DNA from 3 places in the Aliidiomarina sp. genome. Region 2 is predicted to be linked to each of the others. Evidence: predicted binding sites of a transcription regulator. Region 2 holds the regulator's gene; each other region holds the start of a gene.
What was found. The regulator FNR, encoded in region 2, switches genes on or off when oxygen is low (the NO sensors DNR and NnrR bind a similar motif). The targets are predictions, from matches to a motif close to TTGATCTAGATCAA.
Positions count from the first base shown of each region.

Region 1: a site for FNR is predicted at 1,618-1,631, ahead of yegQ (tRNA 5-hydroxyuridine modification protein YegQ). Genes of this name have one in related genera too.
Region 3: a site for FNR is predicted at 2,026-2,039, ahead of ACNA7P_RS04200 (OmpW/AlkL family protein). Genes of this name have one in related genera too.

Region 1 covers NZ_JBLRWZ010000005.1:74,950-79,180, reverse strand. Annotated here, with positions in the region: gene ACNA7P_RS02645 (efflux RND transporter permease subunit) at 1-740, opposite strand, end outside; gene ACNA7P_RS02640 (DUF2892 domain-containing protein) at 751-954, opposite strand; gene ACNA7P_RS02635 (ArsR/SmtB family transcription factor) at 1,119-1,421, opposite strand; gene yegQ (tRNA 5-hydroxyuridine modification protein YegQ) at 1,699-3,057, shown strand; gene ACNA7P_RS02625 (YfhL family 4Fe-4S dicluster ferredoxin) at 3,058-3,249, shown strand; gene ACNA7P_RS02620 (dehydrogenase E1 component subunit alpha/beta) at 3,254-4,231, opposite strand, start outside.
Region 2 covers NZ_JBLRWZ010000047.1:2,724-6,954, forward strand. Annotated here, with positions in the region: gene ACNA7P_RS10375 (glucosaminidase domain-containing protein) at 1-35, shown strand, start outside; gene ttcA (tRNA 2-thiocytidine(32) synthetase TtcA) at 60-1,001, opposite strand; gene uspE (universal stress protein UspE) at 1,265-2,191, opposite strand; gene fnr (fumarate/nitrate reduction transcriptional regulator Fnr) at 2,275-3,006, opposite strand; gene ACNA7P_RS10395 (sulfite exporter TauE/SafE family protein) at 3,066-3,719, opposite strand; gene ccoS (cbb3-type cytochrome oxidase assembly protein CcoS) at 3,716-3,952, opposite strand; gene ACNA7P_RS10405 (heavy metal translocating P-type ATPase) at 3,965-4,231, opposite strand, start outside.
Region 3 covers NZ_JBLRWZ010000010.1:43,485-47,715, reverse strand. Annotated here, with positions in the region: gene ACNA7P_RS04205 (PhoX family protein) at 1-1,909, shown strand, start outside; gene ACNA7P_RS04200 (OmpW/AlkL family protein) at 2,097-2,795, shown strand; gene ACNA7P_RS04195 (alpha/beta fold hydrolase) at 2,892-3,836, opposite strand; gene ACNA7P_RS04190 (PhzF family phenazine biosynthesis protein) at 3,908-4,231, opposite strand, start outside.

The sequences.
Region 1 (4,231 bases), on a different contig from region 2:
TCACCACTTTCAATTTGCACTACGCGATTTTGTTGATGCAACATGCCAGCGGTAACTTGGCTGTTGCTCACCTGCACCGCTCGAGCAATATCGCTCAATGTTGTGCTATGCGCAGCGAGCCCTACACTATCAAGTTCTATTTGAATGGTACGTGCTTGGCCGCCGGTAACCTCAACACGACTGGTGTTTTTAATCGATTTCAGTTTTTGCGTAGCTTGCTCGGCTACACGGCGCAAAGCAAACGCATCCGCTTGCTCTGCATCCGTGCTATACAACGCCGCCACCACAATCGCGACATCGTCAATTTCAATCGGCTTTACAGCCCAAGTATTTACCACTGCAGGGATTTGATCTTGGCTGGAATAGAGCTTGTTGTAGAGCTTTACTAACGAAGTTTCGCGATCCTCACCCACATAAAACCGCACAGTTACGGTGGCATGATCACGATTAGATTGCGAGTAAACGTACTCTACGCCATCAATCTGCGAAACTAAGCGTTCGAGTGGTTCAGTAACTTGCGTAGCTACTTGCCGCGCAGATAACCCGGGGGCGGTTACCATTACATCGGCCATTGGTACTACGATTTGCGGGTCTTCTTCACGAGGCGTTAGAATAAGTGCAACAACACCGAGCAGCAGCGCAAAGCCAATTAAAATCGGCGGAAACGCACTGTTTAAAAACCAGCTAATGAGCTTTCCCTGCTCAGCCAACTGCCGATCGTTTTTCGTTGCTGCACCCATTACTTACTCCTTACTTAAATGCTTGGCCTGGCTTAAAACCCGCTGCTTTCAAGATCTTTGCCAACGGGCAAAAGCCTGTGAAAGCTGCCTGCAGCATGTTTAAGCCTACAAACGCAGTTAAAATCAACCAACCTTGGCTTACTTGCCAAGCAAGTACTACAGATACTAGTACAACAATACCTGCAAACGCGAAAACAAAACGATCAATATTCATGCTTATCTCCTTTTGGCTGCATCTTCATACTGTTGATACAGCAATTGCTTAACGTACCCATTGGCATAGCCACATTTCCACCTAATTCAGCTTTCTCGAGTTTAGCGAACAAATATCAATAAAGAATAAATTAGGTAATGCTAATATATTAGCTGTAAAAAAATCTACTCGCAGTAGATTCCGTGCAACGATTCTAAAATTCGCAGCGCTTTTTCGTCTTCAATCCTGTACAACACTGTGGTGCCTTCTTTACGAAAGCCAACAATTTTCTGCTCCCGCAACTTCGCTAAATGTTGCGATAGCGATGATTGCGATAACGCAACTTTCTTCTCGAGCTCACCAACCGACATTTCACCATTCACCAAATAGCAAAGCACCATTAAACGATGGCTATTCGCCAAGGATTTAAGAAGCTGTTCTGCTGCGCCTGCATTCACTTGCATCTGCTCAATTGAAATGGTGTTCATGTAATGCCACTCATTATATTAGTAAGTTCTAATTTACTCAAGTTCAAAGTAAGGGCGGTGAGAACTGAATAGGATGCTCATCATAACGAAAAAAGCAGAGCGATAGAATCGCTCTGCTCACTTTGCCAGCATTATTTTTGTTAAGGGGTGGCTCTGTACCCCTAATGAGGTAGCTAACGGGAAATTCAAACACACATTGCGCCAGATCAATTCGCTAAATCACCCGCCATTTATAATGCTGCCATCGCAAATTTGCCTCGTTTTACTTAGGTTATTCATGAAACATATTCCAGAATTGCTCTCGCCAGCTGGCAGCCTGAAGGCTATGCGGCTCGCTTTCGCTTATGGCGCCGATGCGGTATACGCTGGCCAACCCCGTTTCAGCTTGCGGGTGCGCAACAATGAATTCGATCTTGATACCCTGAAAATCGGGATTACAGAAGCGCATGCGCTTGGCAAAAAACTGTATGTGGTGTGCAACATTGCGCCACACAACGCCAAGCTACAAAACTTTGTAGCAAACATCGAGCCGGTAATCGCGCTCGGGCCAGATGCCTTGATTGTGTCTGATCCCGGTGTGGTGTATTTGCTCCGCGAACATTTTCCACACATGCCGCTGCACCTCTCGGTGCAAGCCAATACGGTAAACTGGGCAGCCGTTAAGTTCTGGCAGCAGCAAGGGATTGAACGAGTAATTCTATCCCGCGAACTCGGGCTTCAAGAAATTGCGGAAATTCGTGCGCAAGTGCCCAGCATGGAAATTGAAATATTTGTGCATGGCGCCCTGTGCATGGCCTATTCAGGCCGTTGTTTGCTCTCTGGGTACTTTAATAAGCGCGATCCGAATCAAGGTGCCTGCACTAATTCATGCCGCTGGCAATACAAGGTAACGCCAGCAATAGAAGATGCAGTAGGCCAAATTAACCCGCTGCCGAAAGTACTACAAGATGCTGTAGTACTAGAGGAGCCCCAGCGCCCAGGCGAATACATGCCCATGTTTGAAGACATGCATGGCACTTATATTATGAATTCTAAAGATTTGCGCGCAGTGCAGCATGTTGCTGCCCTTACCGCGATGGGCGTGCATTCGTTAAAAATTGAAGGGCGCACTAAATCGCCTTACTACGTGGCCAGAACCGCACAGGTATATCGCCAAGCGATAGATGACGCCGTAGCAGGCAAACCATTTAATGCCGATTTACTTAGCGAACTTGATGGCATGGCTAACCGTGGTTTTACTGAAGGCTTTTTACGCCGCCATATTGCGCAATCTGAACTACAAAACTACACCACTAGCCATAGCGAAGGTGAGCAACAGTTTGTAGGTGAATTTACCGGTAATAGTGAACAGCGCAACAACGTTCTGTTTGCAGAAGTAACGGTGAAGAATCGCTTTGCTATTGGCGATTCCTTGATATTCATGAACACCGCCGGTAATCACCATGCTGTGTTAGAACAGCTTGAAGATGCGCATGGTACGCCAATGTTGGTAGCACCAGGCTCCGGTTATACGGTATGGATGCCACTAGCCGATGCCAATATGCCACTGCCGCACGCAATGCTATTGCGCCAGCTGTACATCACTGCTGCAGACATAGAGCCAACCGCTGAAATTGCCATTAACGAGGTGAGTTAAATGTCGTTATATATTACTGATGAGTGTATTAATTGCGATATGTGTGTGCCCGAATGCCCCAATGACGCCATTACCATGGGCAAGGTATATTACCAAATTAACGCGGATTCATGCACCGAGTGTGAGGGGTTCTATGATGAACCCCAGTGTATTCCGGTTTGCCCGGTGGATTGTATCCTGCCTCTAGCGTAGGCTCTTATGTTTTAGGTTCATATGCTTTAGGCTCCTGTGCTTTATCCCATAGCAAAGCGCGAGCGGCGCGCACTACGGTGTCTTTGCTTGGTAGCACATGGTACGCCGCCTTCGCCAACGGAATAAAGGAATCATTGGCGCATACACGGCTAACCCTGCCTTGGTACCCCAGTTCATGTAAGCGGGTATACAGCTCTTCCGATACCGAGCCAGTTTCCCTACACTCATCTACCAAAAGTACATTGGCGCAATCATCAATCGCTAGTAATAAGCTTTCCATTGGCAATGGATGCAGCCAGTTCAAATCAATCACTCGCGTTTGTAAGCCCGTTTTAGCCAGCTCCTTTTGCGCTTGGCAACTCAAATAATAACCATTACCGTAGCTCACAATACACACATCCGTTTGCAGCGTATTGCCATTTGCATCGGCGCTATGATTATCATCAGCGGCGCGGGTTTTCCCGGTAACCTGCTGGTTAACGCTCAACTCATGGGCATCTAACTCAACAACACTTACCTCAGCAAACCCTATCCGTTCATGTGGTTCGGGGTATTGGAAACTCCACAAACCATCACCCGGAGTATGCAGATCTTTCTGGTTATATAACGCGATAGGCTCTAAAAATATTACCACACGTTTTTGTTCATCGGCCAGGCGTACTGCCTCGCGCAACAAACGTGCAGCACTTGCGCCATTAGATGGGCATACCAACACTACGCCCGGTAAATCCCGAAACACTGCAAAACTATTATCATTATGGAAGTGGCCACCAAAGCCACGCTGATAAGCAAGGCCGGCAATGCGGATTACCATGCCATTGTTGAACTGGGCATTACTAAAAAATTGTAATGTGGCGGCTTCGCCACGAATTTGGTCTTCTGCATTGTGCACGTAAGCAAGAAATTGAATCTCCGGAATGGGCAAAAAGCCATTGTGCGCAGCACCAATCGCCATACCCAAAATGCTTTGCTCGTCGAGCAA
Region 2 (4,231 bases):
TTAATGAAGGCACGTTGCAGGCGCAAGCACAGTAACTTGCGCTTGCTGTTCAGAACCCCTTAGAGCTTCAGTATCTGTAACTCTGCAGGTGGCTCGGAGCGCTCATCATCTAGCTCATTCTCACCTAAATACTGTCTTGCATCAGTGAATGTGGCCTGATCAAATGCGGTATCACCATTTGGATTGGCAACGCCCGTAGGGGCCAAATTTTTGAAATCAAATAACTTATAATCTGCTAAATGGCTCGGTACTACATTCGTGAGCGCCTTAAACATGCTTTCGATTCGCCCAGGATACTGGCGATCCCAAGTTTTTAATAAATCTTTGATCACTTTACGCTGCAGATTTTCTTGTGAGCCGCATAAATTACAAGGAATGATCGGGTAGTTCTGAGCCGCGGCATATTTGCTAATGTCCTTTTCTCGCACATAAGCAAGCGGGCGAATTACCACATGTTGGCCGTTGTCACTTACTAGTTTTGGCGGCATGGATTTCAGTGCACCACCATAGAACATATTTAAAAACAACGTTTCTAGAATATCGTCGCGGTGGTGGCCAAGTGCAATTTTAGTAGCGCCCAACTGCTGGGCTGTTTTATATAAAATACCGCGGCGTAAACGCGAGCATAAACTACAGGTGGTTTTACCGGCAGGAATTTTACCTTTAACAATAGAATAAGTATCTTCTTCAATAATTCTGAAGGCTACATCTTGCGTGGCTAGATACTCTGGCAAAATGTGTTCAGGAAAGCCTGGTTGTTTCTGATCAAGATTAACGGCAATTAATTCAAACTTTATCGGGGCTACTTTCTGGAAGTACTGCAGGGTAGTGAGTAGGGTATAACTGTCTTTACCGCCCGATAAGCACACCATAATTCGGTCGCCATCTGCGATCATTGCAAAATCTTCTATCGCTTGGCCTGCCGCCCGCCGAATTCGCTTTTCCAGTTTGTTCAAGCTGTATTTCGCGCGCTTACTGGCGTTGCTATCGTTCGTTGCCATTGCCTGTTCATTGGCATCGGGCGTATTAACGATACTCGCTCTCTGAGAGGTATTTTGCATATTTTGCATAGTTACCTACCTACGTAGTTATCTACCTATATAATTACTGAGTGCTTTACCTACTACTTTAGCGAGTGTTTTCACGCAAAATTAGCAAAAAGAAAAGCCGCCTAAATTTTTCGGCGGCTAGTATATCGAGATGTGTGCTTGCTAACAACGTGGAAAGTAGCGCTCTATTGGGTTAATCCTTCATTTGATCTTTACTATTCCTTGGCTAAAGGAGAGCGAAACCCTTCAGGCTTAATGGCCAAAAGATCGCAATCTAGCTGCTCAATAACGTGCTCCGCGGTATTACCAAGCAAAGCGGCGGTAATTCCTGTGCGGCCAATAGTGCCTAGTACAACAAGCTCAGCATCTAGTTCTTTCGCTACTTTGGGAATCTCGTTATCTGGCATACCTTCACGAAGGTGCAAACCGGTAAATTCAACGTCTACTTTACGAGCCACTTCGGCTAACGCAAGTTCGTGATGCTCACGAACACTCACTTGATACTGATGCGTATCAAACTCAGGTATCTCAACGGCTATAGCCGCAGGAGCACCCGGGTAACAGTTTACTAAATGTAAATGTGAGTTGAGTTTTTTACTGATATAGCCAGCCGCTTTGGTAATGCGCTCGTTCAGCGTTTGGTGCACTTCGCTATCGCTACCGGCATTTACCGCAGCTAACACTGAACCATGTTGTGGCCAATCACGATCTTTTACCAACAATACAGGGCATGGCGCTTTCCGTAACAGATGCCAATCCGTAGGAGTAAAAATAACACTATGCAGGGTATCGTGTTTGCGGGTACCTTTAACAATCAAATCGCAATCACTTTCAATAGCTTTGCGAATAATGGCTTCAAACGGACGATGATGCCACTGTACACAGATTTCGATGCGATGTTGGCTTACATCAAACTTCTCTAGGCATCCTTGAATCCATTGTTCACGGTCTGCTACCAGGCTTTGCCGCATCTGTTCACGCTCTTCGCCCGAGAGCATTGTGGTCATTTCATAGGCAAAATCATAAATAGATAAAAATAGGGTTAAGCGTGCCGGCTGTAAACGTGCAAGGTGAAGTGCGCGCGATAGCGCTTTTTGCTCTTCTTGGTTTGGATCGAGAACAACGAGTAAATGTTGGAACATAAATTAAGGCTCCTATTTAGTGTTCTTTCAGTGTAGCCGAAGCCTGTTAAAACGCATAAAAAAGCGTGCCGAAGCAGGCTGGGTTAATTGTCGCAGGGCAGAGCCGGTAATCCAGCAGCTGCGCATAGGTTATCTGGGTTCAATAAGGTTACCAAGCGGCCATTAACGCCAATGTAATCGGCCTTTTGAAACTTACCGAGTAAGCGGCTAACCGTTTCCACCGTTAAGCCCAAATAGTTACCAATTTCGGCTCGTGTCATGGTGAGGCGAAATTCTTTCGACGACAGCCCGCGCGCGCGAAAACGGCTGGATAACTCGATTAAGAAGGTTGCTAACCGTTGTTCAGCTGTGCGTGTATTGAGTAGTGTGAGCATGCGCTTGTCAGCGTTAATTTCATCGCTCATTAAGCGCATGAGTTGGCGCCGTAACGCTGGAACTTGGCCACTTAACATTTCTAAGTTGCCGTAGGGGATTTCGCATACCATGGAAGTTTCCATGGCTTCTGCATAACCTCGGTGCTCACCTGAGCCAATGGCCTCAAAGCCCACTAAATCTCCGGGTAAATGGAAGGCGGTAATTTGCATCTCGCCTTGCCCATTTAAGGTGTATACCTTGATGCTGCCGGAACGAACTGCATATAGCGCTTGCAGCTTTTCGCCGGCACGAAATAGAGTGTCGCCTCGTTGATACGGGCGCTTGCGCTCGATCATGGAATCAAGCTTAGATAGCGATCCTTCATCAAGCGTAAAAGGTAAACATAGCTGGCTAATACTACAATTTTGACAGTTAATGTGGTTGTTCAACTTCTGCTCCATCGCCAACGCATTCCTCTGTAGCCTACTCATCGGAGCCATAGTTGCACCAATGATTGCGCTTAAAATTGCAACTGTTTCGCAGCAATTAATAAAGTAGCTATACCGTAACCCATAAGGAGTATACCTGCAATCCAGCGAAAGCCTTTTGATTGCAATATTCGGGTAATTTTTTGGCTAAATATTCCCGTTAAGAACATAGCGGGAAAGGTACCAATACCAAATAATAGCATAAACCCGGCGCCGCTAGCAGGATTGCCACTGAGAGCTGCCCAGGTAAGGGCACTGTATACGAGGCCACAAGGAAGCCACCCCCACAACATACCGCCTACGAATACGTAGCCCGAAGTTTTTTGCTGCGGGAGTTTCCGAGTAAGCGGTTGAATTCGTCGCCAAAGTACAGCTCCCAACTTTTCTAGCCATAACAATGCGGCATTCCATTGGATAAGATACAAGGCCAGTAGAATCATCATCACGCCGGCCGCGATGCGCAGATACACAAAGCCATTGATACTTACACTGCCAATAGTGCCAAGCGCTGCGGCCACAATAGCGCCGGCAATTGCATAGCTAGTGATACGGCCAAGGTTATACCAAAATAAGCGCAGGGGAGATTGTTGGTAGCCCATTGCTGCAGCTAGGCCACCGCACATCGCTAAACAGTGCCCACTACCCGCTAAGCCCATTAGCAATGCTGCGGCGATATCAATATTCATTCAGTGTGCTTCTCACCTTGCTTGGAATTGGCTTCGTTGGTGTTGGTTGTATCTTGTTTTTGCTGTTTTTTAGCGGCACTTTTCGGTTGCTCGTTATCTTCGTCTAGTAGCACGCTGTAGCCTTGCCGCTCTAGATCGTCGAATTGACCGGTGCGAACAGCCCAGAAGAATATTACGATCGCAATAACCACAAGAATTATTGCGATTGGAACCATCAAATGTAGAATTTCCATAGCGGCCTCAAATTAATCAACATCGCGCATTAAGCGCAGCGAATTGGCCATTACAATCAATGAACTCATCGACATACCTAACATAGCCCATAGAGGCCCCACATGGCCAGTAACGGCCATGGGCAGAATCACTAAATTATAACCAAGTGCCCAGGTGAAATTCTGGCGAATTACTTTGCGCGTTAACAAAGCGGTTTCATATAAACGCCGCAAACCTGCTAACTCACCGGTAAGAATTACAACGTCACTGCCTGATTGAGCAAGATCTGAGCCAGAGGC
Region 3 (4,231 bases), on a different contig from region 2:
TCCGCAAACAAACTTCTCTGCAAACCGCAACTTTGCTGATGTGATCAATGTGAACATCAGCCGCCGCCGGTTTCTTCAAGGCGGTGCAGCTATAGCGGCAACAGCTTTCGTGGCCGGATGTACCAGTGCTACAGGCACATTGCGCCAGCAACCTGCAATGGCGTTTAAACCGGTTCCTGTCGCCTTTGGCGATAGCGTTATTGTGCCGGAAGAATACTTGGCCAGTGCATTTTTACCATGGGGTACCCCACTCACCGCAAATGCGCCAAGTTACGCAGGTGATGGAAGTAACACCGGTAGCGACCAAGAACAACAAATTGGTTCACATCATGATGGTATGCATTTTTTCCCAATTGATACCCACACCACTGGTACTAACTCAAGCGAAGGCTTGTTAGTAATGAACCATGAATATGTGGATCCAGCATTTTTACATGCCAATGCGCCACAAGCAGCGCCGCGGCAACTAGCGGAAGTGCACAAAGAAATTGCCGCGCATGGTATTTCAGTAGCGCACATCAAGGAAATTAATGGAGAGTGGCAATTACTCCAGCAAAGTGCGCTTAATCGCCGTATTACTGGCAGCACCCCAATGCAGTTAGTAGGCCCTGCTGCGGGACATCGTAAAATGCAAACCAAATACAGCCCAAACGGAACCCATACCCGAGGCACCCTAAATAACTGTGCGCATGGTTTTACCCCATGGGGTACATACCTAACCTGCGAAGAGAACTGGGCACGCTGTTTTGTGAACAAAGAAACGCATACCCGTGAGCAATCGCGTTATGGTGTTAGCAAAGAAAATGGCCGCTACTACTGGGAAACCGCAACGCCAAGTGCCGACGAGTATGCACGTTTTGATATTACCCCACAGGGTGAATCTGCGCTCGATGATTACCGCAACGAAGCCAACACCTTTGGTTGGATTGTCGAAATCGATCCGTTCAACCCAGAAAGCATGCCAAAAAAGCACACGGCATTGGGGCGTTTTGCGCACGAAGGCATCGTTTTTGCGCCAGCTGAAGAAGGCAAACCCTTGGTTGCCTACTCAGGTGATGATGCGCGCTTTGAATACATTTATAAGTTTGTATCTGCACAGCCATATTACCGCGCCACCGCCGGCTCACATTTACTGGAGCATGGTACACTTTATGTAGCGCGTTTTAACGATGATGGTAGTGGTGAATGGTTACCACTTGATATCAACGCACCAGAGTTTACAGCGCGTGTTGTGGCGGCTGGAGAATACTTCAGCGATCAAGGTGATGTACTTCTCAACACACGTTTAGCAGCCGATATTATGGGCGCTACGAAAATGGATCGTCCCGAATGGGGGGCGGTACATCCGCTTACCCATGAGGTGTATTTTACCCTTACTAACAATACGCGCCGCACCAGTGCTCAAGTGGATGCGGCGAACCCACGAGCAGAAAACTACGCTGGCCACATTATTCGTTGGCGCGAGCTTAGCAATGGTTTCCAATGGGATATTTTCTTGCTCGGCGGTGCTCCCGGCACATATACCCGCGATACCGCTATCGAACTGGATGCCAGCAACCACCATGCCTGTCCAGATGGTTTATGGTTTGATGCAGCCGGATTACTGTGGATTCAAACCGATATGAGTGGTGCAATTCAGGGCGGAGAAACCTACGGTAATAATGCAATGCTCGTAGCCAACCCCGATACCCGAGTAGTAAAACGCTTTCTAACTGGGCCCGTTGATTGTGAAATTACCGGTGTGGTTACTACGCCCGATCGCAAAACCATGTTCGTTAACGTTCAACATCCTGGAGAAGGCTCCACACCAAATGCAGCCACTAGCCATTGGCCCGATGGTGGGAGCGCTCGCCCGCGTTCGAGTACGGTGGTGATCCGCCATCGCGATAGCAAGGTGATCGGCAGCTAATATCGTTTTGCAGCACACTAAGTATCCGTAAACGCAGTAACGCCTCGAGCATTAACCAGCAAAGTTTGCGCTAGCGCAAACTTTGCTGCTATTCCACATTTTGTGCATGGTTATCTTTGATCTGGCACAATATGTGCGCGCCAATTCATTTCATAATAGCCCCAGTTCCCAACACTGGAGAGTAACTATGAAAACCAAATTATCTGTTCTTGCGATTACCCTGTCTTCTTTTCTTGCCGCGCCAGCGCTAGCTGATTTTTCGGTAAACGTTGGTGCCATCAGCGTAATGCCAGATGAAAGTAGCAGTAACCTAAACGTTATCGAAACAGTAGCAGGCTTACCTGCGGGCTCAACGGGCGTAAGTGTGAGCAATAATACCCAGCTCGGCCTAACCTTTGATTACCGGTTTAACGAAAATTTCGGATTACAGTTAATAGCCGCTACGCCATTTAGCCATGATCTGAAAGTGAAAGGCTCGCCAATTAATGGTTTAAATATTGGTAAAACGAAGCATTTACCGCCAACATTACTGGCTCAATACCACTTTACTCAACATGCTACTTTTCAGCCATTTGTTGGTATCGGCCTGAATTACACTACATTCTTTGATGAAAAAATCAGTGGTGATTTAGAAGGCGCCTTAATCGCTTTAGATGTTACTACGAGTAGCGATAACGTGAGCCTTAGTTTAAGTGAATCCTGGGGCTTAGCAATGCAAGCGGGCTTCAACTACCAAATAAACGAAAAGCTTGGCTTACACTTTATGGTGAGCAAAATGGCTATCGATACCACAGGCAAGGTAAAAGTGAACGGGGCTAGCGTACAGAGCGTGAATGTGGATATCGATCCGCTAGTTGCAATGCTCGGTGTGCGCTGGAAAATTTAACCCAGGCAAGCGCTTCTTGGATATAGTGTACTAACACGAAAAAGGCAGACATCTACGTGTCTGCCTTTTTGTTGGCCATAGGCACTGCGCTTCGCACTACTCCAAGGTTAAATCTTGAATAAAGGCCAAAATGTAGCCATTTACTAGCTCTGGTTGCTCCAAATGTGGCGTATGTCCTGCTCCCTCTGCGGTAACCATGTGCACCACTAATGCATCATTCTGTACACCCTCTGCATGGCTGTAAGGCACCACATTATCATGGGTGCCCCACACCAACATTGTAGGCACTCCATACTCCCGTGTTTGCCGATAGTATTCACGGTGGTCTTGCGCACTAAACGCATAAAACGATGAGGTGAGTGCTTGAGTAAAGCCACGAATTTCCTTCTGCGCAGAATAGGCTGTTTGCAGTGCTTGGGCATCTTCCGCGGTTAAATAAGGCGCCGCAAAACTTTGTTGGATGCTGGGCACATAAAATGCGCCAAGCATGATATGGCCAATTCGCTCCGGCATGGGTGGCGGCTGCAACGGTTGGTGCAGCGGTGCAATAAGAACCGTACCAAGCACGCGATGTGAATGATTGGCGGCAAATCGCATCACAATAGGCCCACCCATTGAAAGCCCAGCTAACACTACCGGTCCTTCAATGTTTAAACCATCGAGTAATTCTAATAATTGCCGTTCAAATACTTCACCGGTGTATTGGGTGCGCGGGCGATCTGAATACCCTCGGCCAAATAAATCGTAACGCAATACGCGGTAACCTGCATTTTGCAATCTGCGATGAGTTGTACCCCAAATTTCCATCGGAATGCTGAAGCCATGCACTAACACCACAGTAGGCGCTGTATCAGGGCCGGTTAACTGGTAGTGCGTATAACCATCCGTTAGCTCAATAAACGCACCTGGCGCATTCGCACGTACCTCATCATTTAATCGGAGGTGTTCATTCACATTAATTTTGTAGCTAAAAAATACATAAGCGAATATCAGCAGCAACAGCAACACTAAGCCGAAGCCGAACCATTTCAACACCTTCATTTTGCTACCCTTATGCGAACTATTGCTGGAGAAAATTAAAGAAAGTTAGCGCTACCACTCTGAAGAGTGGCTTAATCAATACTAATCATACCTTGCATGTAATCCGCAGCGTTACCGCTAAGAATCACCCGATCTTTACTCTGAACGCGCTCGTTCACAGTTTCCGAACTGAGTTCTGGGCTTAGTTCTGGGCTTAGTTCTGGGCTTAGTTCTGGGCTTAGTTCTGCCACCGGCGCTTCGCGCACCATTTTACAATGCACTACGCCACCACGCTTAGATAACTGCGCACCTAGTAATTCTTCTTTACCAAGCTTTTGCGCCCAAAATGGCGCTAATTCACAATGCGCTGAGCCTGTTACTGGATCTTCATTCACCCGCAATTTAGGGAAAAAGCA